One region of the Brevibacillus sp. HB1.3 genome, then DNA from elsewhere that is predicted to be linked to it. Evidence: predicted binding sites of a transcription regulator. Region 1 holds the regulator's gene; each other region holds the start of a gene.
What was found. Region 1 encodes Rex, which represses fermentation and respiration genes when NADH is low (regulators of the CRP and FNR family bind a similar motif). Its sites were predicted from a motif close to TTGTGAAATATTTCACAA; they were not measured.
Positions count from the first base shown of each region.

Region 1 (3,183 bases):
GGATTGATAGCAACAACCGGAGCAAGCTGGTGCGACTGTTCCGAAGCATGGAGAGAAGTGTTCTGCTTGGGACGAGCAGCTTCTGGGAAGGTGTCGATATCCAGGGGGAATGGCTGAGCAGTTTGGTCATTGTTCGACTTCCGTTTGCTCCGCCGAATCACCCTGTCTATCAAGGAAGGGCAGAGCTTTTGAAGGCAGAAGGAAAAAATGCCTTTATGTCGTTGTCTCTTCCACAAGCTGTTCTGCAATTTAAGCAAGGGGTGGGGCGATTAATTCGCCATCACTTGGATCGAGGGGTCGTGATCGTTCTCGACACGCGTGTGGTTGAGGCGAGATATGGACGCTCATTCCTTCAATCTTTGCCGCCATTTCAAATCGAAAGCGGTCCATGGCCAACACTGCGAGAGCGCATAGAGCCATTCCTTAGTATGCAATCCCTGTCAGATTCATAAAATGAAGCAATAGTCTCATAGGGATTTAGGTGATAAAATAAATGTTATGGAAAATACCGTGGCGTTGGTGGATGGTAGTTCTTAGTGCGATTTTCCTTTGCGCATGCTCGATTGATAGCCATTTGTATTTGCGAGAAGCAGCAGTGAAGATAGATGACCCGTTTGAAACGGAGACAGAACAGGAATTTTCGGGTCTCATTGTCACCTACTTGGCACTTCCACATGGTGAGAGTACGCTTTTGAGAATGCCAGGCGGCAAAACGATGCTGATCGATACGGGTACGGCAGAAGATTGGCCCGTTCTTTCGGCGCGCTTGGCAGAGCTCAAGATCACACGGCTCGACTATGTAGTGTTGACGAACGACCAGCCTGAGCATATGGGAGGCTACGCTTCATTGAGCCAACAACTGCTTGTAGATGCCGTCATTTTGCCCAAGCTGATCGCTCCATCCATTCGCCATGTCGTGCTGCTTTGCTCCAACCAAAAGCAGATGGAAGCAGAGCAAGGACAAGTACTCACTCTTGACCAAGAAATCTCCATGGAAGTGTTGCTCCCGGATGAACCGTTATTTTTATCGCCCCAGAATAATTCTCTCGTATTTCGATTGACGCATGGCCAACTGCGATTTTTATTTATGAGTGCCGTGAATGAAAAAGCAGAAGAGCGACTGTTGGAACGGCAAAATGACAGATTGAAGGCGGAAGTGCTAAAGGTAGCTGGTCAGGGGAGCAATCAAGGTTCTTCGCAACCGTTTCTGACGCAGGTCGATCCTCAGGTCGCCATTATTCAGACAGGCCGATCGCGGGATCAAATGAAAGACGGTCAAACGGAAGTCATGGAGCGCCTGGGTGAGTCATGGGCGGAGACATACGTTACCAGCCACGACGGTTCCATTACCATTTTATCGAATGGAAAAGAATATCGGATTTTGAAGCAAAAGAATTAGGGGGGAAGACCGAACGTGGCAAAACACGAAAAGATTTCGGAAGCGGTCGTCCGTCGTTTGCCGATTTATCTGCGTTACCTCAGTTATTTGCAGCAGGTTGAGGTGACCACCGTTTCCTCCCAACAGATGGGTAAGAATCTCGATGTGAATCCTGCCCAAATCAGAAAAGATCTTGCAGCTTTTGGTGATTTTGGAAAAAAGGGAATCGGCTATGATGTCGATTATCTGGTGGAAAAAATACGTGAAATTCTAAAGCTAACAGATGAAATCCGTGTCGCTTTGGTCGGAGCTGGGCATTTAGGCCATGCCATTAGTAACTACAACGCTTATTTGAAAGATAACATGCGGATTGCGGCCATCTTTGACAATAATCCAGAGAAGCAGGGGAAAAAAGTCGCAGGTATACCGATTCAGCCTTTATCAGAGCTGGAAGAGACAATCGTAAACAAGCAAATCAAGCTGGCGATTATTACGGTACCGGCACCTGCAGCGCAATCCGTATGTGATCAGTTGACTCAAGCGGGTATCAAGGGGATCTTGAATTTTGCCCCTACGACGATTCGCGCAGGAAAAGATGTTCGCATTCACTATGCGGACGTGACGTCCAACCTGCAAAGCCTGGCCTACTACTTGACATAAGAATGGAGTGTATACTATGAAAAAGACGATCCTCATTCACGCAACAGTCATTACCGTTAACGATACGAATGAAGTCATTCACGATGGTGCCGTAGCATTCGAAGGTAACAAGATTACGTATGTGGGCCCAACTCCTGAGGACCTATCAGAAGCAGGATACGATGAGGTTATCGATCAAAAAGGAGACTACATACTGCCTGGTTTAATCAACACGCATGGACATGCTGGTATGTCCCTCCTACGCGGTTATGCAGATGATTTGCCGCTGCAACAATGGCTGGAAGACAAAATGTGGCCATTGGAGGCGCAATTCACGGGAGATACAGTAAAATGGGGTACTCAGCTGTCGCTTATTGAAATGATTCGTACGGGAACCACTACATTTGTGGATATGTATGATCATATGGATGTTGTGGCAAAGGAAGTCGATGCAGCTGGAATGCGTGCCCGCCTTTGCCGAGGGATGATCGGTCTGTGCTCCGAAGAAGAGCGTCAAACAAAGCTGAAAGACGCGACTCTTTTTGCAAAAGAATGGCATAATCAGGCAGACGGACGTATTACCGTCATGATGGCACCGCATGCGCCGTACACCTGCTCGCCAGAATTTATTACCCAAATTATCGAAAAAGCCGATGAGTTGTCCTTGCCGCTTCATATCCATATGTCTGAAACCGCTTGGGAAGTCGGTCAAAACGAGAAGGACTACGGACTGCGTCCAGTCGCTCATTTGGAAAAGCTGGGCATGTTCAATCGCCCAACACTCGTCGCGCACGCTGTTCACCTAACGGATGAAGAAATCGACATTTTGGCAAAATACAACGTGAGAGTTTCTCATAATGTAGTGAGCAACCTGAAGCTGGCAAGCGGTGTTGCGCCTGTTCCAAAAATGTTGGCAAAAGGCGTAAGCGTATCACTGGGTACTGACAGCTCCGCAAGCAACAACAATTTGAATTTGTTTGAGGAATTGAAGCTCGCTGCGATCCTACACAAAGGTGTAAATAACGATCCGGTAGCGGTTCCAGCAGAGGAAGCACTTCGCATGGCTACTCGTTATGGCGCAGAAGGGGTGTTCCAAGAAGAAACACTCGGAAGCATTGAAGTAGGCAAGCAAGCTGACTTGATCGTGATGGATAGCCATCAAGCCC
Region 1 is NZ_JABMIT010000001.1:415,576-418,758, forward strand. It holds gene dinG (ATP-dependent DNA helicase DinG) at 1-452, shown strand, start outside; gene HPY31_RS02185 (ComEC/Rec2 family competence protein) at 494-1,399, shown strand; gene HPY31_RS02190 (redox-sensing transcriptional repressor Rex) at 1,415-2,038, shown strand; gene HPY31_RS02195 (amidohydrolase) at 2,055-3,183, shown strand, end outside.

Region 2 (3,183 bases), on a different contig from region 1:
TTGATTAAGGACCTTGCCTATTTAAAAGAAGCGATTTATTGTGATGATTGCCCACCTGATATTTGTCAAATGTAAGCAAAGTCTACATACTTTCCTGCACAAAAAAAGTCCTGGACTTGTCCGTCCAAGACTTTTTTTCATCCGTGATTTAAACTTCTTTATCCATGTCTTTGCTCCGCGAGCTCGCTGAACATGCCAGCATAGTACTCGACGTCTCCTGCATCGTCTTTAATCGCGCTAATCGTTAACCACTGGAGATACTGATCTCCATTCTTCCGGCGATTCCAGATCTCTCCTTGCCAATAGCCATTCTTCTTGATCGAGTCCCACATCTTTTGATAGAAATCGGCATTCTGCCTGCCTGATTTTAAAATATTGGGGGACTTGCCAATCACTTCATTCATCTCATAACCGGTCACTTTCGTAAAAGCGTGGTTCGCACTTTTAATGACTCCTCGCGTATCGGTAATCAGTATCGCCTCTCCCGTCTTTTCCATAATGGTGGCGGCGAGCTGCAGCTTCTCTTGGTAAAACATCCACATCACCAAGACCAAGCTTACCAGTGCAAACTGCGATAACGCCATGAAACCGATCGCGTAATGCCCGGTCAGATTAAACAGCAGCGTTAGGATCAACGGTGGGAAAAATCCTCCTAATCCCCCCATTGCAGATACGATCCCATTTACAATCCCCGCTTGTCGCGAGAAATACATCGGCACCAATTTGAACACAGCACCGTTACCGATTCCGGCACATGCCGCTACCAACAAGCACCCTACTGTATACATCAAAATCGATGGCGAAAACGATAAGACAATACCAGACAAAGCGAGACCGGCAAACACAATCATCAATGCCTTGAAGGGGTTCCACTTATCTCCAAGCCAGCCTCCCAATGGTCTTGCAAGTGTCGCCAAAAGAATGAACCCTGCTGTTCTCATACCTGCATCTACTTTATCCAGTTGGAAATGACTCACTAAAAAATTCGGGAGATACACGGTGAAAGCGACGAAGCAACCAAACGTAATAAAGTAGAACAAACTGATTAACCACAGCTTTTCGTTTTTGTAGACACTCTTTATCTGCTGACCAAGAGGAGTGACTACCTTAGGTTCATTTTTATCCCCCATCAAGAAGGTAAGTACTGCGAATCCCACAAGCAATAGCATAAACATCTGTACAGTGGTTGCCCATCCAAACGATTTAGCCAGAACTGGCGCTGAAAACGTCGTGATCGCTGTACCAATATTCCCCATACCGTAGATTCCGTTTACAGAACCATGCTTCTCTTTCGGATAGTATTTAGGTAGAGACGTGACACCAACGGAAAACACCGCTCCGCCTATCCCTATAAATAGCCCGCCGATTAACAAATCGGTATACGTGGTCGCCTGGCTAATATAGAAAACAGGAGCCAGCAGCAAGAGAAAGCTGATGCTAAATAATAGTCTCGCGCCAAATCGGTTACTCCAATATCCAACTGGGATTCTTAGCAACGATCCAAGAAGAACAGGAATCGCTGTCACCCACGCCACTTCGCTTGCACTCATGGGTACGGTTTCTTTGATAAAAGGCATGAGCGATGACAGAATGACCCATACCATGAACCCGACCGTAAGACTCAACGTCTGTAATGGCAACTGCCATTTTCGTACCATAAACAACACCCCTCATTTGGGAAATCTTCTTCATCCACTATGATAAGAGGCAAAGTTTGGTTTCGTTGTGATTTTAATCACAGCTCCTTTCCGGCAATCCACTTATAATCAAAGCGAAATCTTGAATCGAAGGAGTGGATTATACATGTTTTGTTATCAATGTGAACAGACTCCAACAGGTGGTTGTAAGGTCATCGGTGTTTGCGGAAAGAATGAAGATCTTGCGAGTATTCAGGATACCATTATTTTTGCTTTAAAAGGAATTGCAGCATATGCGACACATGCTCGACAACTGGGATATATCGATCCTGAAGTGGATGGGATTACACAGGAAGCTCTTTATTTTACATTGACGAATGTGAATTTCAACTTGGACGAACATTTGCAAATGGCCATGAAAGTAGGGAAGGCCGCGATAAAAGTCATGGAGCTTTTGGATCAGGCTCATACCGATCATTTCGGAGTGCCGCAGCCAATTACCGTCTCGCAAAACAAAATAGAAGGAAAATGCATCGTTGTTACGGGGCACAATCTGTTTGCTCTCGAAGAGCTGTTAAAACAGACAGAAGGCAAAGGAATCAATGTATATACGCATTCCGAAATGCTGCCAGCACATGGCTATCCCGCACTGAAGAAATATCCTCATTTAAAAGGGAACATCGGGAAAGCATGGTACGATCAACGCCAGTTGTTTGAGAAATTTCCCGGCGCTATCCTGGCTACAACAAACTGTGTGATGCCTATTCGAGGCAGCTACGCCGATCGTTTCTTTTCGTATGATATAACCGGCTTGGAAAATGTGACGAAAATCGAAGAAAACGATTTTGCGCCGCTCATTGAAAAAGCATTGTCTCTTCCTGAGGTTTCCATCGAATCGGAACTGACATTGACGACTGGCTATCATCATAAAACGGTCCTCGGCATCGCCCCTGAAATTATTCAGGCAGTCAAGGAAGGAAAGATCAAACGCTTCTTCGTCATCGCTGGTTGTGACGCTCCTGGCAAGGGTGGCGAGTATTACCGTGAGTTGGCTACGTCCTTACCGCCAGAAGCAGTCATTCTTACGACCTCCTGCGGAAAATTCCGTTTTAACGATGTAGATTTCGGCACTGTACCAGGTACCGACATCCCAAGATATATCGATTTGGGACAGTGCAATAACTCTGTTTCTACTATTACGATTGCAGCTGCATTAGCCGATGCCTTCGAGTGTGAAGTAAACGAGCTGCCGGTAAGTATCGTTCTTTCCTGGTTTGAACAAAAAGCGGTTGCCATCCTGCTCGGTCTGTTTAGCCTAGGGATACAAGATATACGGATCGGCCCAAAATTGCCTGAGTTCATTCAGCCCGGTGTTCTCCAAGTATTGCAAGACTTGTTCCATATTCAGTTGATTGGTGATGCTCAAGAAGATATGAAGCAAATGCTCGGAATCACTCAATAGGCTGTAACCGCACATTACAAAAGGAGGCACCTTCTTCTAACAGGAAGGTGCCTCCTATTTCCTTACAGCGGCAAATGCGTAACG
Region 2 is NZ_JABMIT010000005.1:155,954-159,136, forward strand. It holds gene HPY31_RS13615 (Crp/Fnr family transcriptional regulator) at 1-75, shown strand, start outside; gene HPY31_RS13620 (nitrate/nitrite transporter) at 159-1,658, opposite strand; gene hcp (hydroxylamine reductase) at 1,804-3,099, shown strand; gene HPY31_RS13630 (hypothetical protein) at 3,162-3,183, opposite strand, start outside.
Region 2: the regulator Rex is predicted to act here: its motif matches at 1,724-1,741, upstream of HPY31_RS13620 (nitrate/nitrite transporter).

Region 3 (3,183 bases), on a different contig from region 1:
GGGAATGGACGACCTTCTGGCCCCATTACGACCGCACTGTCACCTGCGAGGAATACATCAGGGTGAGAAGTGGATTGCAGGAATTCTGTAACAGTAGCACGTCCGCGGTTTACTTCCACGCCGCACTCCGCTACTACGCGATTTCCTTGTACGCCACCTGTCCATACCATTGTTTTTGTTTCAATGGTACCGCCATCCTTCAGGCACACAGTGGTTTCTTTCATTTCCGTTACAGGTACCCCTGTCAGGAACTGAACGCCGCGTTTTTCCAAGCTTGTTTTCGCACGCTCAACCAGGTCAGGAGCAAAACCAGCCAAAATGGATGGTCCTGCTTCTACGCAGTAGATGGAAACGTCTGCAAAGTCTACGCCGTGCTTATGGCACAGATTTGGCAACATATCAGCGAATTCCCCAACCAGCTCGATACCTGTCAGACCGCCACCGCCTACAACGAAGGTAGCATCTGCTTTATTTTTGCTCGTCTTGTATTCAATCACGCGCTCTTCGAGGTGTGCACGCAGACGATTTGCTTCTTCTACAGACTTCAGTGTAAAGCTGTACTCTTGCAGCCCTGGGATTCCAAAGAATGCGGTTTCACTTCCCAGCGCAATGACCAAAACATCGTATTTGATGGACTCGCCGCTCGCCAATGTTACGCGTTGGGACTCGAGACCAATGTTTTCTACCGTGTCTACTACAAGGTTAATTTCTTTGCCACGCAGCAGTCTTTCCAGAGGGAGCGCCACGTTTTGTTCAGACAGGTTTCCTACTGCCAAGCGGTGCAGTTCCGTAATGATTTGGTGAGTAGGAAAACGGTTTACTACCGTGATCGACGCTTCTTCAGCCGTCATGTATTTACGTGCAGTCAATGCGCTGAGCAAACCGCCATAACCGCCGCCTAGAATCAGAATATGCTTCGCCATGCCCAATCCTCCGTCCTTGTCTTCCATTCCATAATAAAAAAACTATCGTTTTTGTTGTTGACGTTCTGCAGTTACTTCCAGGAATGCTTGTGCGAAACGCAATGTTTTTTGTACTTGCGGATCCTTGAGCATTTTGAGAATACCGAACAAACCGATCGTAGACTCTTCTACATGAACACGGTCATTGGCTTCAATGGCTGCTTGCGCAATACCTTTTGCTTTATCAGAGATCGGTTTTACGAACTCTTCCATTCCGCCTTTGATATCGTCGATCAATACATGATCATTTGCTACCGTTTGTACCAAATCATAGGTTTTGGTCAAAAGAGTTGTCAGTTCTGCCAATTTAGGCAGGTTCGCCACCAATATGTTCAGTGACTCTTGAATTTCTGGTTTCATCAACTGATCGAGTACATCTTGTTGCTGCGCTGGTGCCAGAGTAGCAGTGCTTGCTACTTCAGCAGCAGCTTGAGCTTGTTGCGTAGTTGTTTGAGACATAAAAAAACGTCCTCCTTTGCTTTGGAATAGAGGCCTTCCATTCTCGATGCCTGTTCATACGAGTAACGGCCGCTATTCTCCCTGAAAATCCGGTAAAAAATTGCATGTAACATTTTTCACAAAGTAAAGCAAACAACGGATTCTTATAATAAAAAGTGAATGATTTCACAAATATTCATTCAGGAAAGCGCACACAACAAATCATGGAGTGAACAGGCTCGATTGAGAACTCTATGTACTCTACTATATACCTTCTTCACGGGAACATCAAAGGAAAAAAACCGCTTCCTTAGGAAGAAGCGGTAGTTGAGAGCTTTTTATAGTAATCTTTGATGAGATCATGGTGCTTTTCATTGATATCCGTAAAGATTAATTCAATGATTGTTTGGTTGTCTTGGAACGTTTTTTCCACGATTTTCGCCATCATGACGATCTCCTGCGCTTGCTTCGGTATCTTGAAAGACAAATGGAGAAAATCGCCCTTTGACACATAACCGTCTGTTCCCAAAACGAGACGGGTAGGAGAGAATTTCAGCAACACTGCCTCGCCTTTTTCTTCGATCGGTCTAGCTCCCATCACCTTGTAAGGGACAGAAATACCGAGATCTGGGGAAATAGGATCCTGCTTGCGCTTTTGGGTAATTTCTACCCCTACACTAATCGGAATCATCCCTAAAAGCTTGATCGGCCAAATCGTTTGCTCCGAAACTACTTCCAAATCAATGGTGTTTACTGCCGCATCTGTTTCCCAACGAATGCGTACAGTTGTTCCGAGCAGCTCTGCTTTCGTTTCAGGCTTCATCTCATAGGAAACTACGAGATAATTGCCCTTTGCATGTTCAACCAAAACTTGGACAGGTGTCTGCACCTGCTTGGAGATGATTAGCGGTAGCGATGAACCGCGTTGGAGTCGTTTATCCCCCATAAATGGGTTCAGTGATGGGATATCAATCATGGTTTTTGTCACTCCACAAAGTCAAACTCTAATTTGCCGATCCGAACGGTATCCCCGTCTTTTGCTCCCAGCTTGCGCAGAGCATCATCTACACCCATGCTACGCATTTGTCTCGCAAAACGCTGGGCTGCATCATAGCTGTTCAGATTCGTCATGCGCACGAGCTTCTCGATCTTCTCCCCGCTGACGACAAATACGTCGTTATCACGCGTAATCTCGAATGCATCTGGTTCTTTTTCTGCTCGAAACACTACGCGCTCTTCCACTTCCGCAACTTCTTCGACAGCAGGCTTGTCCGGAATCGTCGCCAAGGTATCCCCGATCGCATACATCAATTCTTGTACGCCTTTACTGGTTGCAGCGGAGATCTCATACACCTTGACATCTGGAGCCTTTTCCTTGAAAATACGCAGGTTTTCCTCTGCTTCTGGCAGTTCCATTTTGTTCGCGACTACAATTTGCGGACGATCTTCGAGCTTCAGGTTATACAGCGTCAGCTCTCGGTTGATCTGCAAATAGTCCTCGTAAGGGTCGCGTCCATCTACTGCTGCCATGTCAATCACATGGACAATCAAGCGTGTACGCTCTACGTGACGCAGGAATTGGTGACCAAGACCCACACCTTCATGCGCGCCTTCAATCAATCCTGGCAAGTCGGCCATTACAAAGCTCCGCTCCCCCAAGTCCACAACACCCAGATTCGGTGTCAGCGTCGTAAAGTGGTACGCAGCAATTTTTGGCTTCGCCGCTGTTACACTGGACAGCAACGTGGATTTCCCTACACTCGGATAACCAACCAAGCCCACA
Region 3 is NZ_JABMIT010000014.1:70,969-74,151, forward strand. It holds gene HPY31_RS25160 (NAD(P)/FAD-dependent oxidoreductase) at 1-923, opposite strand, end outside; gene HPY31_RS25165 (helical membrane plugin domain-containing protein) at 966-1,421, opposite strand; gene HPY31_RS25170 (PilZ domain-containing protein) at 1,711-2,376, opposite strand; gene obgE (GTPase ObgE) at 2,385-3,183, opposite strand, start outside.
Region 3: the regulator Rex is predicted to act here: its motif matches at 1,575-1,592, upstream of HPY31_RS25165 (helical membrane plugin domain-containing protein).

Region 4 (3,183 bases), on a different contig from region 1:
GATCCTGAAGCTGCAAATCCTCTACTTCCTCATGACCATCCAATTCCGGCCCTTTTTTGGCCACACGAGCAAACAGATAAGCCAAGAGGCACAGCAGGATGAGATAAATCGTCGTGAAGGCGACGAGAGAGAACCATACCGCGCCTGTGCTAATGCTTGGGGAAACCGAATCTTCAACACGCAACAGCCCGAATACCGTCCATGGCTGACGACCTACCTCCGTCATGATCCACCCTGCTGAGTTTGCGATGAATGGCAACGAGATACCCGCAACCATCAGCTGCATGAATCGCTTATTTGGCTGTTCCAGCTTTTTGCGTAAAGCGAGATATGCCCCGTACAAAGCCAGTAAAATCATTGCACTACCGCCCGCTACCATGATGCGGAAGCTCCAGAAGGTCGTCCGAACTGGTGGTATGTAGTTTCCTGGACCGTAGGTTTTCTCATACTCTGCCTGCAATTCCAACATGCCCGGTACAGAACCTGAAAGTGAGTTGTACGTCAGGACGCTAAGCAAGTAAGGTATTTTTATTTCAAAGCCGTTTTCTTGTTTTTCTGGATCAATCGTTGCAAAAACCGTCCAAGGAGCTGGGTCAGCGCTTGTTTTCCACAGCCCTTCACTCGCTGCCATTTTCATCGGTTGGGTAGCAACCAAATACTGTGCCTGACCATGACCGAATTGAGCAATAGCAAGCGAGGAAATCAATGCGACCACGATCGCAATTTTGAAAGATTGCACAAAGAATGTAACATCTTGTTTTTTCAACAGCTTCCAAGCACTGATTCCTGCTACCAAGAAGGCACCTGTCGCAATTGCCGCAAATACGGTATGCGGGAATTCATATAGTAATTGTCCATTGGTAAGAAGAGCAAAGAAATCGACCATCTCTGCACGTCCGTTATTGATAGCGAAGCCAACTGGCCGCTGCATAAACGAGTTGGCTGCCAGAATCCAAAGAGCCGAAAGAATCGTTCCGATGGATACGAGCCAAATACATGCGAGATGCACACCTTTGGACAAACGATCCCAACCAAACACCCATAGTCCAATAAAAGTCGATTCGAGGAAAAATGCTAAGAGGGCCTCAATCGCTAGTGGTGTCCCAAATACGTCACCGACGAATCGTGAGAAATCAGACCAGTTCATCCCAAACTGGAACTCCTGCATAATCCCTGTCACGATCCCGACAGCAAAATTGATGAGCAAAAAGGTTCCCCAAAACTTGGCCATTTTTTTATACAAATCATTCTTTTTTACCACATACATCGTTTCCATAATGGCTACCAATAAGGACAGCCCGATGGAAATCGGCACAAAAACAAAATGAAAGATCGTTGTTATCGCAAATTGAAGTCGTCCCAAATCCACTATGTCCATGTACAAGATCCCTTTCTATTCGCGTTTTGGCCTTTATGTACCAGAATTATATCTGTGGGGAAATCGGCATATATGACGACTTTGTGAAAAATATCACAAATATATGTGAAAAAAATCACAAATCATTCTCTCTCCTGTACCCCCTTTTCGCATTCATCTTCGTGAGAGAGTTTTTTGTTTTCCCCAATATATCTCCGGTCATGTGTCATTGTAGCAGGACTTTTGACCCTAGGGGGTGTCCGATTCGTTACATGATTTTTAACACTCTGTGACAGCACATAGAAAAATGGGCCCTGTTACGAGGCCCATCTTGAGTAGAACCGTTATCGAAGTCGTTATTTTTTGGCGGATTTCGTTGACAAGGATTCGATGATGTTACCAATGGTCGCAGCATCAAAGCTCTTCTCTGCCATCTGGTACAGCTCGTACGTGAATCCTTCGTGCTCCCAAATCACGATCCCGTTTGCGAAATATACTTTTTTCCCGCCAATGGTTTCAATCTTGACACCCTCCGTCGTGCTAATGCCGTTTTCGCCACTGTTTGAAATCAACAAGGAAATAAATTCTTTCTCTTTTTTATACTGAATCTCTACCATACCCTTACCATGAACGACCGTGTTTTTATAGGAATAATGCTCTGACAACCATGTCGGTGCGGGAAAGTCCATTTTGCTGGCTGCGCGTGCTTCTTCCAACGTCATCTGTGGGGGAGCCTTTTGTTCTATAGGTATCTCGATTTCTTGGGTATTGGACTGTGTAGCAGGCAACTCTTTATCATATTGGGTAATCTCCATGTTCCCGACCTGAAAGCGTGCCAAGATCGTCTGGAGGATTCCTTGGGCAAACGATGTAGTCGAGAATGCACCTAACAGGCAAACAACAGCAACAGCACTAACTGTGGCAGCTTTCCATTTATTCATTTTCATAGAGATCCCGTCCTTTTTACTATCATGTGGTTGTATGTTTCCTGATTCCAATTTGAATTTCAGCCGATTGTAGATACTGGCTTTTGGAGTGGCGTCATCCAGCTCCAGATCAGTAAGCAAGTCGGTAAGTTTACGAAAATCGTCTAGATCATGCTTACTCTTCATAACGGAAGCCCCCTTTTTGCAATTCCATTTGCAGCTTTTTCAAGCATCTGTAGAGAACAACGCCAATATTTGAACCACTCACACCAAGCAGTTCTGCGATTTCTGCGTTTTTAAGACCAGCCGCATATTTCATGGCGATGATATTGCGTTCCTTGTCACTCAGCTTCGCCAGTGCTTGAAATAAGGCTTGATGATTGTCGTCGCGGATCACGATGTCCTCCGGTGACGACTTCGGCAAGACCAGATTCAGAATCGAATCCAATGAAAAGCTCATTCTTTTTTTCTGTGAGCGGAAGTAATCTGTCACAGCGTTTCTAGCGATCGCAAACAACCAGACCTCAAAGTTTGATTTATCCGGTGAGAAGCTGCTATATTTTGAAATCACCATTTCAAACACATGACTGCATATTTCTTCCGCTGTGTAGTGATTATTGATACGATAGCAAATATATTTGTAGACGCGCTTATAGTACGCCCCATAAATGTGGGCAAAAGTTTCTGTCGACATGCCTTCCACTTGCTTTTCGTGTTCTTCTGTTTGGCAGATGCCTGTGTTCACTGGGGCAATCTCCAACTACTTCCCCTCCCTTCTGGATAGAATAAACAAATTGCGCAATTTGTTTGGTTGTGAGCCTCACGATAGCTAATACGGCAAAAGTAGAAATGTATTAACAACGTTTTTCAAAAATCGGAGGAATTAACGTGTGGATACCC
Region 4 is NZ_JABMIT010000005.1:18,746-21,928, forward strand. It holds gene HPY31_RS12965 (cytochrome ubiquinol oxidase subunit I) at 1-1,378, opposite strand, end outside; gene HPY31_RS12970 (hypothetical protein) at 1,714-2,469, opposite strand; gene HPY31_RS12975 (sigma-70 family RNA polymerase sigma factor) at 2,459-3,043, opposite strand; gene HPY31_RS12980 (hypothetical protein) at 3,172-3,183, shown strand, end outside.
Region 4: the regulator Rex is predicted to act here: its motif matches at 1,460-1,477, upstream of HPY31_RS12965 (cytochrome ubiquinol oxidase subunit I).